DNA from 3 places in the Enterobacter sp. CP102 genome. Region 2 is predicted to be linked to each of the others. Evidence: predicted binding sites of a transcription regulator. Region 2 holds the regulator's gene; each other region holds the start of a gene.

The links. Region 2 encodes CRP, which controls carbon source genes, mostly activating them, when cyclic AMP is high. Its sites were predicted from a motif close to ATGTGANNNNNNTCACAT; they were not measured.
Region 1: the regulator CRP is predicted to act here: its motif matches at 1,497-1,514, upstream of N1249_RS12990 (glycoside-pentoside-hexuronide (GPH):cation symporter).
Region 3: the regulator CRP is predicted to act here: its motif matches at 2,321-2,338, upstream of udp (uridine phosphorylase).

What each region holds. Positions count from the first base shown of each region.
Region 1 covers NZ_CP104014.1:2,738,184-2,742,462, reverse strand. Annotated here, with positions in the region: gene N1249_RS12995 (alpha,alpha-trehalase) at 1-1,372, opposite strand, end outside; gene N1249_RS12990 (glycoside-pentoside-hexuronide (GPH):cation symporter) at 1,729-3,087, shown strand; gene N1249_RS12985 (carbohydrate porin) at 3,185-4,279, shown strand, end outside.
Region 2 covers NZ_CP104014.1:4,349,063-4,353,341, forward strand. Annotated here, with positions in the region: gene N1249_RS20620 (YheU family protein) at 1-162, shown strand, start outside; gene N1249_RS20625 (phosphoribulokinase) at 194-1,063, shown strand; gene N1249_RS20630 (OsmC family protein) at 1,151-1,555, opposite strand; gene crp (cAMP-activated global transcriptional regulator CRP) at 1,866-2,498, shown strand; gene N1249_RS20640 (YccS/YhfK family putative transporter) at 2,556-4,279, shown strand, end outside.
Region 3 covers NZ_CP104014.1:4,553,743-4,558,021, forward strand. Annotated here, with positions in the region: gene rmuC (DNA recombination protein RmuC) at 1-1,295, opposite strand, end outside; gene udp (uridine phosphorylase) at 1,436-2,197, opposite strand; gene N1249_RS21530 (dienelactone hydrolase family protein) at 2,457-3,263, shown strand; gene N1249_RS21535 (beta-glucoside-specific PTS transporter subunit IIABC) at 3,443-4,279, shown strand, end outside.

The DNA.
Region 1 (4,279 bases), 1.6 Mb from region 2:
TCCACTGTAATGGCGCCCAGCCGTTTGGTGCATCCCACTGTTGCCCGCTGTTGATCGTGGTCGTCGAAATGCCGCCGGGTTTTAACAGTCGCGCAGAGGCCGCGGCCGCCACTTTATCCGCACGTTCCTGCGCCGCCGCTTTCACAAACAGCGGGAAGAGTGCGGCAGCGGTCAGCTGATTACGTACCTTTTTGCTTTTCAGATCGTAATCGGCGTACCAGGCCTCTTTTTCATTCCACAGATGGCCCTCAATGGCTTTCTGGCGCGCGGTTGCCAGGGCGTCATATTTTGTCGCACTAGCCGTATCCCCTGCGTCCTGGCTGGCTTTGGCCAGCAGTTTTTCCATCTTGTACATCAGCGCGTTAAGATCGACCGGCACAATGCTGGTGGTGCGGATCGTGCCGAGCTTTTGCGGATCGTCCATCCAGCGGGAGCTGAAATCCCAGCCGGAGGCGGCAGCGGAGCGCAGATCGCGATAGATCTCCGTTGCCGGGCGGTTAGGGTTATTTTTCGCGGTGGTCACATCATCAAGCCAGGACTCCGGACGCGGTGTATCCCGGTCGTCCCAGTAGCGGTTAAGGATGGTGCCGTCGTCCAGTTTCACCACCCGCTTATTGGCCTGCCCCGGCTGGAGTGCGTCCACGCCGTCCATCCAGTACCGGTACTCCTTTTCCATCTGCGGGCGGTATTTTTTCAGCGCGTCGCTGTCGTGCGTGGCTAACAACTCAACCATCAGTGCGAAGAACGGAGGCTGGGAGCGGCTCAGGTAATAGCTGCGGTTGCCGTTCGGGATATGCCCCCAGGTATCAATTTCATAGGCAAAGTTGTCCACCATATCGTTGATTTTGTCCCAGTGGCCGCTTTCCGCCAGGCCGAGCATGGTGAAATAGCTGTCCCAGTAATACACCTCGCGAAAACGCCCGCCGGGTACCACATAAGATTTTGGCAGCGGCAGCAAAGAGTCCCATTTGCTGGCTTTGTCAGTGGTACGCGTCAGTACTGGCCACAGCCCGTCGATATGTGCGCGCAAACTCTGTCCTGACGGCGGAATGTACTTTTCGCCTTCCATCGGCAGGGTAAAGTTCATTTCCACAAAATGCCGCAGGTCGAAGCCGGACTGGGTGTGCTGCATCCGGTAATCCGCCAGGATAGTCAGGGGATCGCTTTTAGGAACCGCATCGGCAAAGGTCTTTTGATCGGGAAAGAGTTTGGCGCTCTGGACATCGTTAAAAAGGGGCCCGAGCAGTATGTCAGGGGGCGTCGACTGGCCAGTAACCTTGTCTTCCGCGTAGCCAGATAAGGTTACGCCCAGCAGTGCACCGCCAAGTGCGAGCGATAAAAGTGTAGGGTGGCGCATATGAGGTTTTATCATCGGTTCTCTCCTGTATTTGCTGAGCAGCGTGACCGCTGTCATCAACCACGTGAAAACCTTAGACGAATATTGAGAGGTTCGCGTGTTGAATATCCCATTTTTCGCAGACTCAGACAATTTACCGTTGCGTTGAGGGTCACATCGGAATAATGGAAATATTGACCGGAGAAATAAGTAAGACATTATTTAATATAAAGGGGAGGGCGTTCTTGCGGTCATTGCATTTTTTTAATTGTCAGGATCACATAAAGCAAAAAACATAATCTTGTAGTGAAAAATCATAATGGATAATCGTACGCCTCTCAGCGAAATTATCGCCGACAACAGAAACCGGTTTCATTAAATGAGGTGAATCTATGGCGGCGACAGAACGAATTCCAGTAAAAGAAAAAATAGGTTATAGCCTGGGGGATGCGGCGAGTCATATTGTATTTGACTCGTCAGTGGCTATTCTGGCGTATTATTACACTGATATATACGGCCTGCCTCCTGCAGTAATGGGGACAATGTTCCTGCTGGTCCGATTATTAGATGCGATAACCGACCCGATAATGGGAGCCATTGCGGATGCCACGTCAACGCGTTGGGGGCGTTTTCGCCCGTGGCTGTTAGCTATTTGCATTCCCTTTGCGGTAAGTTGCGTGCTGGTGTATTCCATTCCTGACTTTACCGAAACCGGGAAAATCTATTATGCCGTTGGGGCGTATATTTTTATGACCCTGATGTATACCGCCATTAATATTCCTTACTGTTCGCTCGGTGCGGCGTTAACCTCCGACCCGCGTGAAAATCTTTCGTTGCAGTCCTGGCGTTTTGCCATCACCCCCATCGGTGGCGCGCTGGGCACGGCCTGCATTCTGCCACTGGCGGATTATCTTTTCCCGGGCGATCGCGCCACCGGCATTCAGGTGGCGATGGGGATCTTTGGCGTGATTGGCTGTCTGATGTTTCTGGCCTGTTTTCTCACCACCAGAGAGCGGGTTCAGCCCATTAAAGAAGAGAATCTGAATATCGCTCGTGACGTTAAGATCCTCTTTCGTAACGACCAGTGGCGCATTTTGTCGGTCTATAACTTTATGATGCTGGTCGCAGTGGTGATCCGCGGTGGCGCCGTGGTGTATTTCGTCAATACGGTGCTGAATAAAGGGGCGGACATCATCTCCTTCTTTATGCTGGGTGGAATGCTGGCCTCGATGTTTGGTTCGGTGCTGGCGCAACCCTTCGGGACACGTTTTTGTAAGGTGAAACTGTCGTTCTGGATCAATATCCTCAATGCCGCCCTCGGCGTGGTGTGCTTCTGGCTCCCGCTGGAGTTCTGGATAATGCCGTTAATCGCCCACGTCCTGATTCAGATAGTGCAGGGTGGAAATGGGGCATTGCAGTGGTCAATGATTACCGATGCAAATAACTATGGTGAATGGAAAACCCAGCGTCGAATAACAGGGATGAATGTTGCTGCCAATATTTTTGTCATTAAATTGGGTGTTGCCGTCGGTGGCGCAATTCTGGGATGGGTTCTGGCCTGGTTCAACTATGAATCAAACAGTGAAATACAGTCTGATTCCGCCGTGCAGGGCGTTATTCTGTTATTCACCCTCATCCCATCGTTGTTTTATTTACTCACGGCATTTTCCATTAAATTTTATGGACTGACTGAAAATGTGATGAACGGTGTAGTCCGTGATTTGAATAAAGGTGAATTCGCGAAGGAATAAAATAACGATTGATGTATTAAACCGGTAATACAGTCGTATTACCGGCATAGGGTAGTACAACTCAGGACGTAATGAATAATTCACGAGGATGGAATCCATGAGAGTTAAGGCTATTGCTCTGGTCATTAGTGCTTTTTGTACCACAAGCGCTTTCGCAGCAAAAAATACCCCAACCCTGGAAGAAAAACTGGCGAAACTGGAAGCTCGCCTGGAAAGTGCAGAAAACCGCGCGGCGCAGGCTGAAGCGCAAATTCAGGCTCTCCAGCAACAACAGGCTGTTACCGCGCAGAAACCCGCAAGCGTTAATGTGGAATCAGCGGAGCCTGTAACGACACCCGCTATACCAAAACTGACGTTATCAGGTTATGGCGATATTAAATTCTACGGTGATGTGGAATTTAATATGGATGCGGCCAGCAAAACCGGCAGCCTGACGTCAATGAAAACGACGGCCAATAAAGACTGGGCGCCTGGCAGCAACGAGCGCTGGGATATCAACGGCCGCCTGCTGCTCGGTTTTGACGGTTATCGCCGGATGGATAACGGTAATTTCGCCGGTTTCTCCGTGCAACCGCTTGCCGACCTGACCGGTAAAATGAACCTTGATGATGCCGTGTTCTTCTTCGGAACTGAAAACGACTGGAAGGTAAAAGTGGGCCGCTTTGAAGCCTACGACATGTTCCCGCTGAACCAGGACACCTTCATCGAGTATTCCGGCAACACGGCAAACGACCTTTACAGCGATGGCTATGGCTACATCTATATGCTGAAAGAGGGGCGCGGGCGTAGTGACAGCGGCGGTAACTTCCTGCTCAGTAAAACGATGGATAACTGGTATTTCGAGGTCAACACGCTGCTGGAAAACGGCAGCACGCTGTTCGTCGATCAGCAGTATCACGGCGTTGATCTTGATAACGACAAGAACGTGGCTTATGTGCGTCCGGTCATCTCATGGCAAAGCGGGGGCTTCTCAACCGCCATCGCGATGGAGAGCAATCTGGTGAACAACGCTTATGGCTACCGCGATGCATCCGGCAAATGGGTAGATCAGTCCGATCGTACCGGTTACGGGCTTACGATGACCTGGAACGGCCAGAAAGCCGATCCGGAAAATGGCACGGTGATCAACCTGAATACGGCCTACATGGACGCCACGGATGAAAAAGACTTCACGGCGGGGATCAACGGGTTA
Region 2 (4,279 bases):
TTTGTATTACGCGAAGGCACAGATTATGGTGAACAAGAACGTTCGCTTGAACAAAAGGTCAACGATGTAAAGCGCCAGCTCAAAAGTGGCGAGGTGGTGCTGGTATGGTCTGAGCTGCACGAAACGGTCAATATCATGCCCCGCAATGCCTTTCACGACTGACCTTTAACACTATTCCAGTCAGGGAGTTGCTATGTCTGCCAGACATCCGGTTATTGCCGTTACAGGCTCAAGTGGTGCGGGTACCACCACCACCAGCCTCGCCTTTCGCAAGATTTTCGCGCAACTGAATTTACGGTCCGCAGAGGTAGAAGGCGATAGCTTTCACCGCTACACCCGCCCTGAAATGGATATGGCGATCCGCAAAGCTCGCGATCTCGGCAAACACATCAGCTATTTTGGGCCAGATGCCAACGATTTCGGTCTGCTGGAGCAAACCTTCAAAGAATACGGACTGAGCGGCAAAGGCCAGTCGCGCAAGTATCTGCACACCTATGACGAAGCCGTTCCCTGGAACCAGGTGCCAGGCACTTTTACTCCCTGGCAGCCGCTTCCTGAACCTACCGACGTGCTGTTTTATGAAGGATTGCACGGCGGTGTGGTGACCACGCAGCATGACGTGGCACGCCACGTGGACCTGCTGGTCGGCGTTGTGCCGATTGTGAACCTGGAGTGGATCCAGAAGCTGACGCGCGATATCAGCGAGCGCGGTCATTCACGCGAAGCGGTGATGGATTCGGTTGTTCGTTCGATGGAAGATTACATTAACTTCCTGACGCCGCAGTTCTCACGCACCCACATCAACTTCCAGCGCGTGCCGACGGTAGATACCTCCAACCCGTTTGCGGCCAAAAGTATCCCGTCACTGGATGAGAGCTTTGTGGTGATCCATTTCCGTAATCTCGAAGGCATTGACTACCCCTGGCTGCTGGCTATGCTGCAAGGCTCGTTCATTTCTCACATGAATACGTTGGTGGTGCCGGGCGGGAAAATGGGGCTGGCGATGGAATTGATTATGACACCGCTGGTGCAGCGGCTGATGGAAGGGAAGCAGATCGCATAAGCTCGTTTTGCCCGGTGGCGCTACGCTTACCGGGCCTACGTGCGTGCTTTTGTTGGGCGGGTTAGCGCAGCGCCACCCGCCACAACATTACGCCTCGATCACTTCATACGAATGCGTTATTTTTACCGCTTTCTCCAGCATTAATGCCACAGAGCAGTATTTCTCCGCAGAAAGATCCACCGCGCGTGATACCGCAGCGTCTTTCAGCTCTTTGCCGGTCACAATAAAATGCAAATTGATGTGCGTAAACAGGCGTGGTGCTTCTTCACGACGTTCAGAAGTGAGTTTAACTTCGCAATCCGTCACGTCATGACGACCTTTTTGCAAAATCGACACCACGTCAATCGCGCTGCAACCACCTGCCGCCATCAGCACCATCTCCATTGGGCTTGGTGCTTTATCGCCGGAGTTCCCATCCATCAAAATCTGGTGTCCGGAAGCGGATTCGCCCAGGAACGTTAAACCTTCAACCCATTTCACACGCGCTTGCATATTCATTAACTCCAACGTTGCATTTTTGGTGACAGATTACGCGTACGTTACATTTCTCGCAACGGAAGGCGACCTGCATCATGCTGAAGCGAGACACCAGGAGACACGCGACAAAAGCTATGCTAAAACACTCTGGATGCTACAGTAATACATTGACGTTACACATGTATGCAGAGGACATCAAACTTTACTGGCTGCGAATATTACGACAGCCGACTTCCCAGGGTATGGGTAAGAATTCGATTGCAACCCCAGAGTCTGGATGCATCTTATGACTCTGGTGACAGCTTATAACAGAGGATAACAGCGCATGGTGCTTGGCAAACCGCAAACAGACCCGACTCTCGAATGGTTCTTGTCTCATTGCCACATTCATAAGTACCCATCGAAGAGCACGCTGATTCACCAGGGTGAAAAAGCGGAAACGTTGTATTACATCGTCAAAGGCTCGGTGGCAGTGCTGATCAAAGATGAGGAAGGGAAAGAAATGATCCTTTCTTATCTGAACCAGGGCGATTTCATCGGTGAACTGGGCCTGTTTGAAGAAGGCCAGGAACGTAGCGCCTGGGTTCGTGCAAAAACCGCGTGTGAAGTGGCCGAAATCTCTTACAAGAAATTCCGTCAGCTGATTCAGGTTAACCCTGACATCCTGATGCGTCTTTCTTCGCAGATGGCTCGCCGCCTGCAAGTCACGTCTGAGAAAGTGGGTAACCTCGCCTTCCTGGACGTAACGGGCCGTATCGCTCAGACCCTGCTGAACCTGGCGAAACAACCAGACGCAATGACCCACCCGGACGGAATGCAAATTAAAATTACCCGTCAGGAAATTGGTCAGATCGTGGGTTGCTCCCGTGAAACAGTAGGCCGTATTCTGAAAATGCTCGAAGACCAGAACCTGATCTCCGCCCACGGTAAAACCATCGTGGTTTACGGAACACGTTAATTCCGGTCAAACGGCGTGCCATCGCAAGGTGTCACGCCGTTTTTGTCTCTACTCCCCATGTGGCGCAGGCTAATTTATCACCCGGAAGTTAACTACGCACTGCGACAAACGCTGGTGTTGTGCCTTCCTGTGGCCGTGGGTTTGCTGCTGGGCCATCTGCAACAAGGTCTGTTGTTTTCCCTGGTTCCCGCCTGCTGCAACATTGCGGGTCTGGACACTCCGCATAAACGCTTTTTCAAACGCCTGATTATTGGCGGCTGTCTGTTTGCAGGCTGTAGCCTCGCCGTGCAACTGCTGCTTGCCCGTGATATTCCGCTCCCCCTGATCCTGACCGTGCTGGCCATGACGCTGGGCGTAACCGCTGAAATCAGCGCGCTACATGCCCGGTTGCTGCCCGCATCGTTGATTGCCGCCATCTTCACGCTGAGCCTCGCGGGGAATATGCCGGTATGGGAGCCGCTATTGATCTACGCGCTGGGAACCCTGTGGTACGGCGTGTTTAACTGGATCTGGTTCCGCCTGTGGCGCGAACAACCGCTGCGTGAATCGCTCAGCCTGCTCTACGTGCAGCTTGCCGACTACTGCGAAGCCAAGTACACCCTGCTCACTCAGCACACGGACCCGGAAAAATCGCTGCCGCCGCTGCTGGCGCGCCAGCAAAAAGTCGTGGATCTGATTAGCCAGTGTTACCAGCAGCTGCACATGCTCGCCGCCAATAAAAATCATGACTATAAGCGGCTGCTGCGTATCTTCCAGGTGGGTCTGGATTTGCAGGAACATATCTCTGTGAGCCTGCATCATCCGCAGGAGGTGCAAAAGCTGGTCGAGCGCAGCCACGCCGAGGCGGTGATCCGCTGGAATGCCCAAACCGTGGCAGCGCGCCTGCGCATCCTGGCTGACGATATCCTGTATCACCGCTATCCCACGCGTTTTAACATGGACAAGCAGCTCGGGGCGCTGGAGAAAATTGCCCATCAGCACGCGGATAACCCGGTGGGCCAGTTTGCGGCGTGGCACTTCAGCCGTATTTCCCGCGTCCTGCGGACTCAGCGGCCGCTTTACCCGCGTGACCTGATGGCCGATAAACAAAAGCGTCTGCCGCTGCTGCCAGCCCTGAAAAGCTATCTGTCTCTGAAATCTGCCGCGCTGCGTAATGCCGCGCGTATCAGCGTGATGCTCAGCGCCGCCAGCCTGATGGGCGTCGCGCTGCACCTGCCGAAACCGTACTGGATCTTAATGACCGTACTGTTTGTTACGCAGAACGGCTATGGTGCCACGCGGGTGCGCATTCTGCACCGGGCAGGCGGTACAATCGCGGGGCTAATCATTGCCGGCGTGACGCTGCACTTCCACGTACCAGAAGGCTATACGCTGCTGGGGATGCTGGCGATCACCATGGTGAGTTATCTGATTATTCGCAAGAACTATGGCTGGGCGATGGTGGGCTTTACGGTCACTGCGGTATATACCCTGCAACTGCTCACGCTCAATGGCGAACAGTTTATTATCGCCCGCCTGGTCGACACGCTGATTGGCTGCCTGATTGCCTTTGGCGGCCTGGTCTGGCTTTGGCCGCAGTGGCAAAGCGGGCTGTTGCGCCAGAACGCCCACGATGCGCTGGAAGCAGATCAACAAGCGATACGCCTGATCCTGAGCGACGACCCGCAGCCTTCGCCACTGGCGTATCAACGCATGAAAGTCAACCAGGCGCATAACGCCCTGTTTAACTCACTCAACCAGGCGATGCAGGAGCCGGGCTTTAATTCCCACTATCTGGCAGA
Region 3 (4,279 bases), 200 kb from region 2:
TTAACCTCGACTCCCAGGCTACGGAACGCCTCTGCTTGCGCCAGCAGGTTGCCGCGCCCGGAAGAGAGCTTTTTCATCGCCTGGCGGTAGTTATCCTGCGCGCGGTCGAGGCTTTGCCCAACGGAGGACATATCGTCCACAAACAGGCGCATTTTGTCGTACAGCTTGCTGGCGCGATCGGCAATCTGCTGTGCATTACGGCTTTGGTGCTCGTAACGCCAGAGGTTTGCAATCGTCCGGAGCGCCACCAGCAGCGTCGTGGGGCTCACCAGCATAATGTTATTTTTCAGTGCTTCGGTTATCAGTTCGGGCTGTCTGTCGAGCGCCAGCAGAAATGCGGGCTCAACCGGAATAAACATCAGCACGTAATCCAGTGAGCGTAAACCCGGTAGCTGTTGATAGTCTTTGCGGCCCAGCAGACGAATGTGGTTACGGACAGAGGCGATATGCTCTTGTAATGCAGACTCGCGGATGTAATCGTCCTCAGCATTGAAGTAGCGTTCGTACGCCACCAGCGTCATTTTGGCGTCGATAACGACGTCTTTACCCTGCGGCAGGCGCACAATGACATCAGGCTGCATCCGCGAGCGGGCATCGTTTTCGATGCTGACCTGGGTTTCATACTCGTACCCTTCGCGCAGGCCAGAGGCCTCCAGCACGCGGGTCAGTACCACTTCACCCCAGTTGCCCTGCGCTTTGTTGTCGCCTTTAAGCGCGCGCGTCAGGTTAACCGCCTCTTGCGCCATCTGCGCGTTCAGCTGCTGGAGATTACGAATTTCATGCGCCAGGGTGTGACGTTCGCGCGCCTCCTGGCCAAAGCTGTCCTGCACCTGGCGACGAAAACCGTCCAGCTGTTCGCGCAGCGGCGTCAGCAGGCTGTTCAGGCTCTGTCGGTTTTGTTCGTCAACGCGGCGGTTGCTGTGCTCAAAAATTCGGTTGGCGAGGTTCTCAAACTGTTCGCTGAGGCGCTGCTCGCTGTTGATCATCTGGCGGATTTTGTCTTCCGCATGGAGTTGGGTCGATTCAAGACGGGTGGTCACTTCGCGGAGATCGGCCTCCAGCGAGGTGTTGATATCACGCAGGTTGCGCAGTTCGTTATTGAGTAGCTCACACTCGTCGCGCCAGTGTCCGCTCTGGGTAAGCTGTTGTTTCGCGGCACTGAGCTCAGCAACCATCTCTTCGCGTTCTGCCAGCTGGTCGGCCTTATGCTGCGCGTGCTGATAGCTGGAGATAAGCCAGCCTATTCCCACGCCCACCAGCGCAATCACCGCATAAATCAGGATTGAGATATCCACAATGCCCCCTGCATCAACGTTTTACCCGCACAAAATAGAATTGTGCTGTATAAACGTCCAGTTTGAAAGGGTTTTCCTGCGAGGCGCTACGCAAAAAAGAAAAGGCCGAACGAGTCGGCCTTTTATCGAAGAAGAGAGGACTAGATCAGGCGGCGAGCCGCTTCAACCACAATCTTCACCGCATGGCTTTCGGTCTGCTTCATGGTTTCGGCGTTCGGGATCTCCTGCTGAGTACGGTTAACGATAACACCCGCCACCATACCGGCACGCAGACCCTGGCTTGCGCACATGGTCAGCAGCGTTGCAGATTCCATTTCGTAGTTCATCACACCCATAGACTGCCACTCTTCCATGGAGCCTTTGAAGCGGCTCACTACGCGACCAGAGAAGGTGTCGTAACGCTCCTGGCCCGGGTAGAAGGTATCGGAAGAGGCGGTAACGCCGATGTGTGTTGTTGCGCCCACAGATTTCGCGGCTTCAACCAGCGCAGTGGTGCATTCGAAATCCGCCACTGCCGGGAATTCCATTGGCGCAAAGTGCAGGCTTGCACCGTCCAGACGCACAGACGCGGTCGTGACCAGCACGTCACCCACATTGATATGCGGCTGAATGGCGCCGGTGGTGCCGATACGCAGGAAAGTACGGATACCCAGCTGCGCCAGCTCTTCAACGGCAATAGAAGTAGACGGGCCACCGATACCGGTTGAACACACGATCACCGCTTTACCATCCAGCTCTGCGCGCCAGGTGGTGAATTCACGATGGGATGCCAGCTTAACCGGCTTATCCATCAGCGCGGCGATCTTTTCCACACGCTCTGGATCGCCAGGGACGATAGCGAGCGTAGCCCCTTGTAAATCGTTTTTAGTGAGGCCGAGATGAAAAACATCAGACTTAGACATAGGTGACTCCTCTGTGGGTCGGTTTGTCAGAAGAAGTAAAACGGTACTTTACAGAAGCAGCGTGCGTAATTTCGTGACGAACCTCACCATGAATGAAAATGATTGCAGTTAATTTCCATAAATAAGTGATCAACATCACATTAACAATGTTATACCGTGGTGTGTTGCACAAAAGATAGACCGTTTAAGGCACTGTGGGTTGTTAACCTTGTGACTATATTTACCTTTGCGCTAACTCAACATTGGTACGGAGAATGCCATGACTGAAAAAACCGGTTTTGCACCTGCTGCTGCCCCTCATGCTTCAACCATCGTCACCACGCCAGAAGAAGCCATTAGTGCAGGAGAGACATCCATTCCCTCACAGGGGGATAACATGCCGGCTTACCATGCGCGCCCGAAATCGGCCGATGGCGCTCTGCCGGTTGTGATTGTGATACAAGAAATTTTCGGCGTACATGAGCATATTCGCGATGTATGCCGTCGACTGGCGCTGGAAGGTTATCTGGCCATCGCGCCAGAGCTCTATTTCCGCCAGGGCGATCCGAATGACTACAGCGATATCCCGACGCTGTTCACTAATCTGGTCAGCAAAGTCCCTGATGCACAAGTGCTGGCGGACCTGGACCATGTCGCCAGCTGGGCGGCACGTAACGGCGGCGACCCGCATCGGTTGATGGTGACCGGTTTCTGCTGGGGCGGTCGCATCAGCTGGCTGTACGCCGCGCATAATCCGCAGCTCAAGGCTGCCGTGGCGTGGTACGGCAAGCTGGTCGGCGAAAAAACGCTGAACTCACCTAAGCAGCCTCTGGATATCGCCGTGGATCTTAACGCCCCGGTGCTGGGTTTGTACGGCGGCCAGGATACCGGTATCCCGCTCGATACCGTAGAAACCATGCGCCACGCGCTGCGGGCGGCAAATGCGAAGGCGGAAATCGTGGTTTATCCCGATGCAGGACATGCCTTTAACGCGGATTATCGGCCGAGCTATCACGAAGAATCCGCCAAAGATGGCTGGCAACGAATGCTGGCCTGGTTCCGGCAATACGGCGCTAAAAAGAGTTAAGCGGCTCACAAATTGGTGCATGAAGCGCCGGTGTTGTTTGACTTTTAAGCACAATCTGGCCGATATACAAAGCACAGGCGTGTAACTACGAGCCGTAGGCAAGACCTGAAGCCCCTCTCCTCTTTCGAGTGGAGAGGGGCTTCAGGTCTTTTTTTTGCTCTGGAGACAGGGGCCAGAACATGAACCACTTGCAAACTGCGCTGGACATCATCGCCCGGGTTGGCGGTGCTGAGAATATCGAACATATCGAACATTGCTCCACCCGCTTGCGGTTGAGCCTGTATGACAACAGCAAGGTCAACGAAACGGCGCTGACAAACATCGACGGTGTGCTGGGTGTTCGCGTCAATGTGCAATGCCAGGTGATCATCGGTCACGAGGTGGTCCAGGTGTTTGACGCGGTGCGTTCTCTGGTGGGTTCGCCACAGGCCGGTGGGCAGCACACACCTGCCAGGGTCAATCGCGGGGCGCAGATTGTCGATTTTGTCATTAGCGTTTTCCAGCCGCTGGTACCGGCGATTGCTGGCGGTGGGGTACTGAAATCCCTGCTGCTGTTGCTGGATGTGATGGGCTGGCTGAGCCGCGACAGTTCAACCTACAAGGTTCTGGATAACATCGGTTCTGCGCCGCTCTATTTCCTGCCGATTCTGGTAGCGATCACCACCGCCATGAAGCTCAAAGTGAACGTGCTGGTTGCGGTGTCCGCCGTGTCGGTCATGGTGTTGCCTGCCATGACCAAACAGCTTGCCGAAGGAACGGCATTTATGTCGTTTGACCTGCGCAACGTGGCGTATGCCTCACAGGTGTTTCCGGCCATCCTGTGCGTGCTTTTTTACGCCCAGACCGAAAAGCTGTTTAACCGTTACTCACCCGGCGCGCTGCGCATTTTCCTCGCGCCGATGCTTTCTCTGCTGGCCACCGTTCCTGTCACCCTGCTGATCCTGGGGCCACTGGGTTATGAGCTGGGTGCCGGGCTGGCAACGATCATTTTGTGGCTGTACGGAAAACTGGGCTTT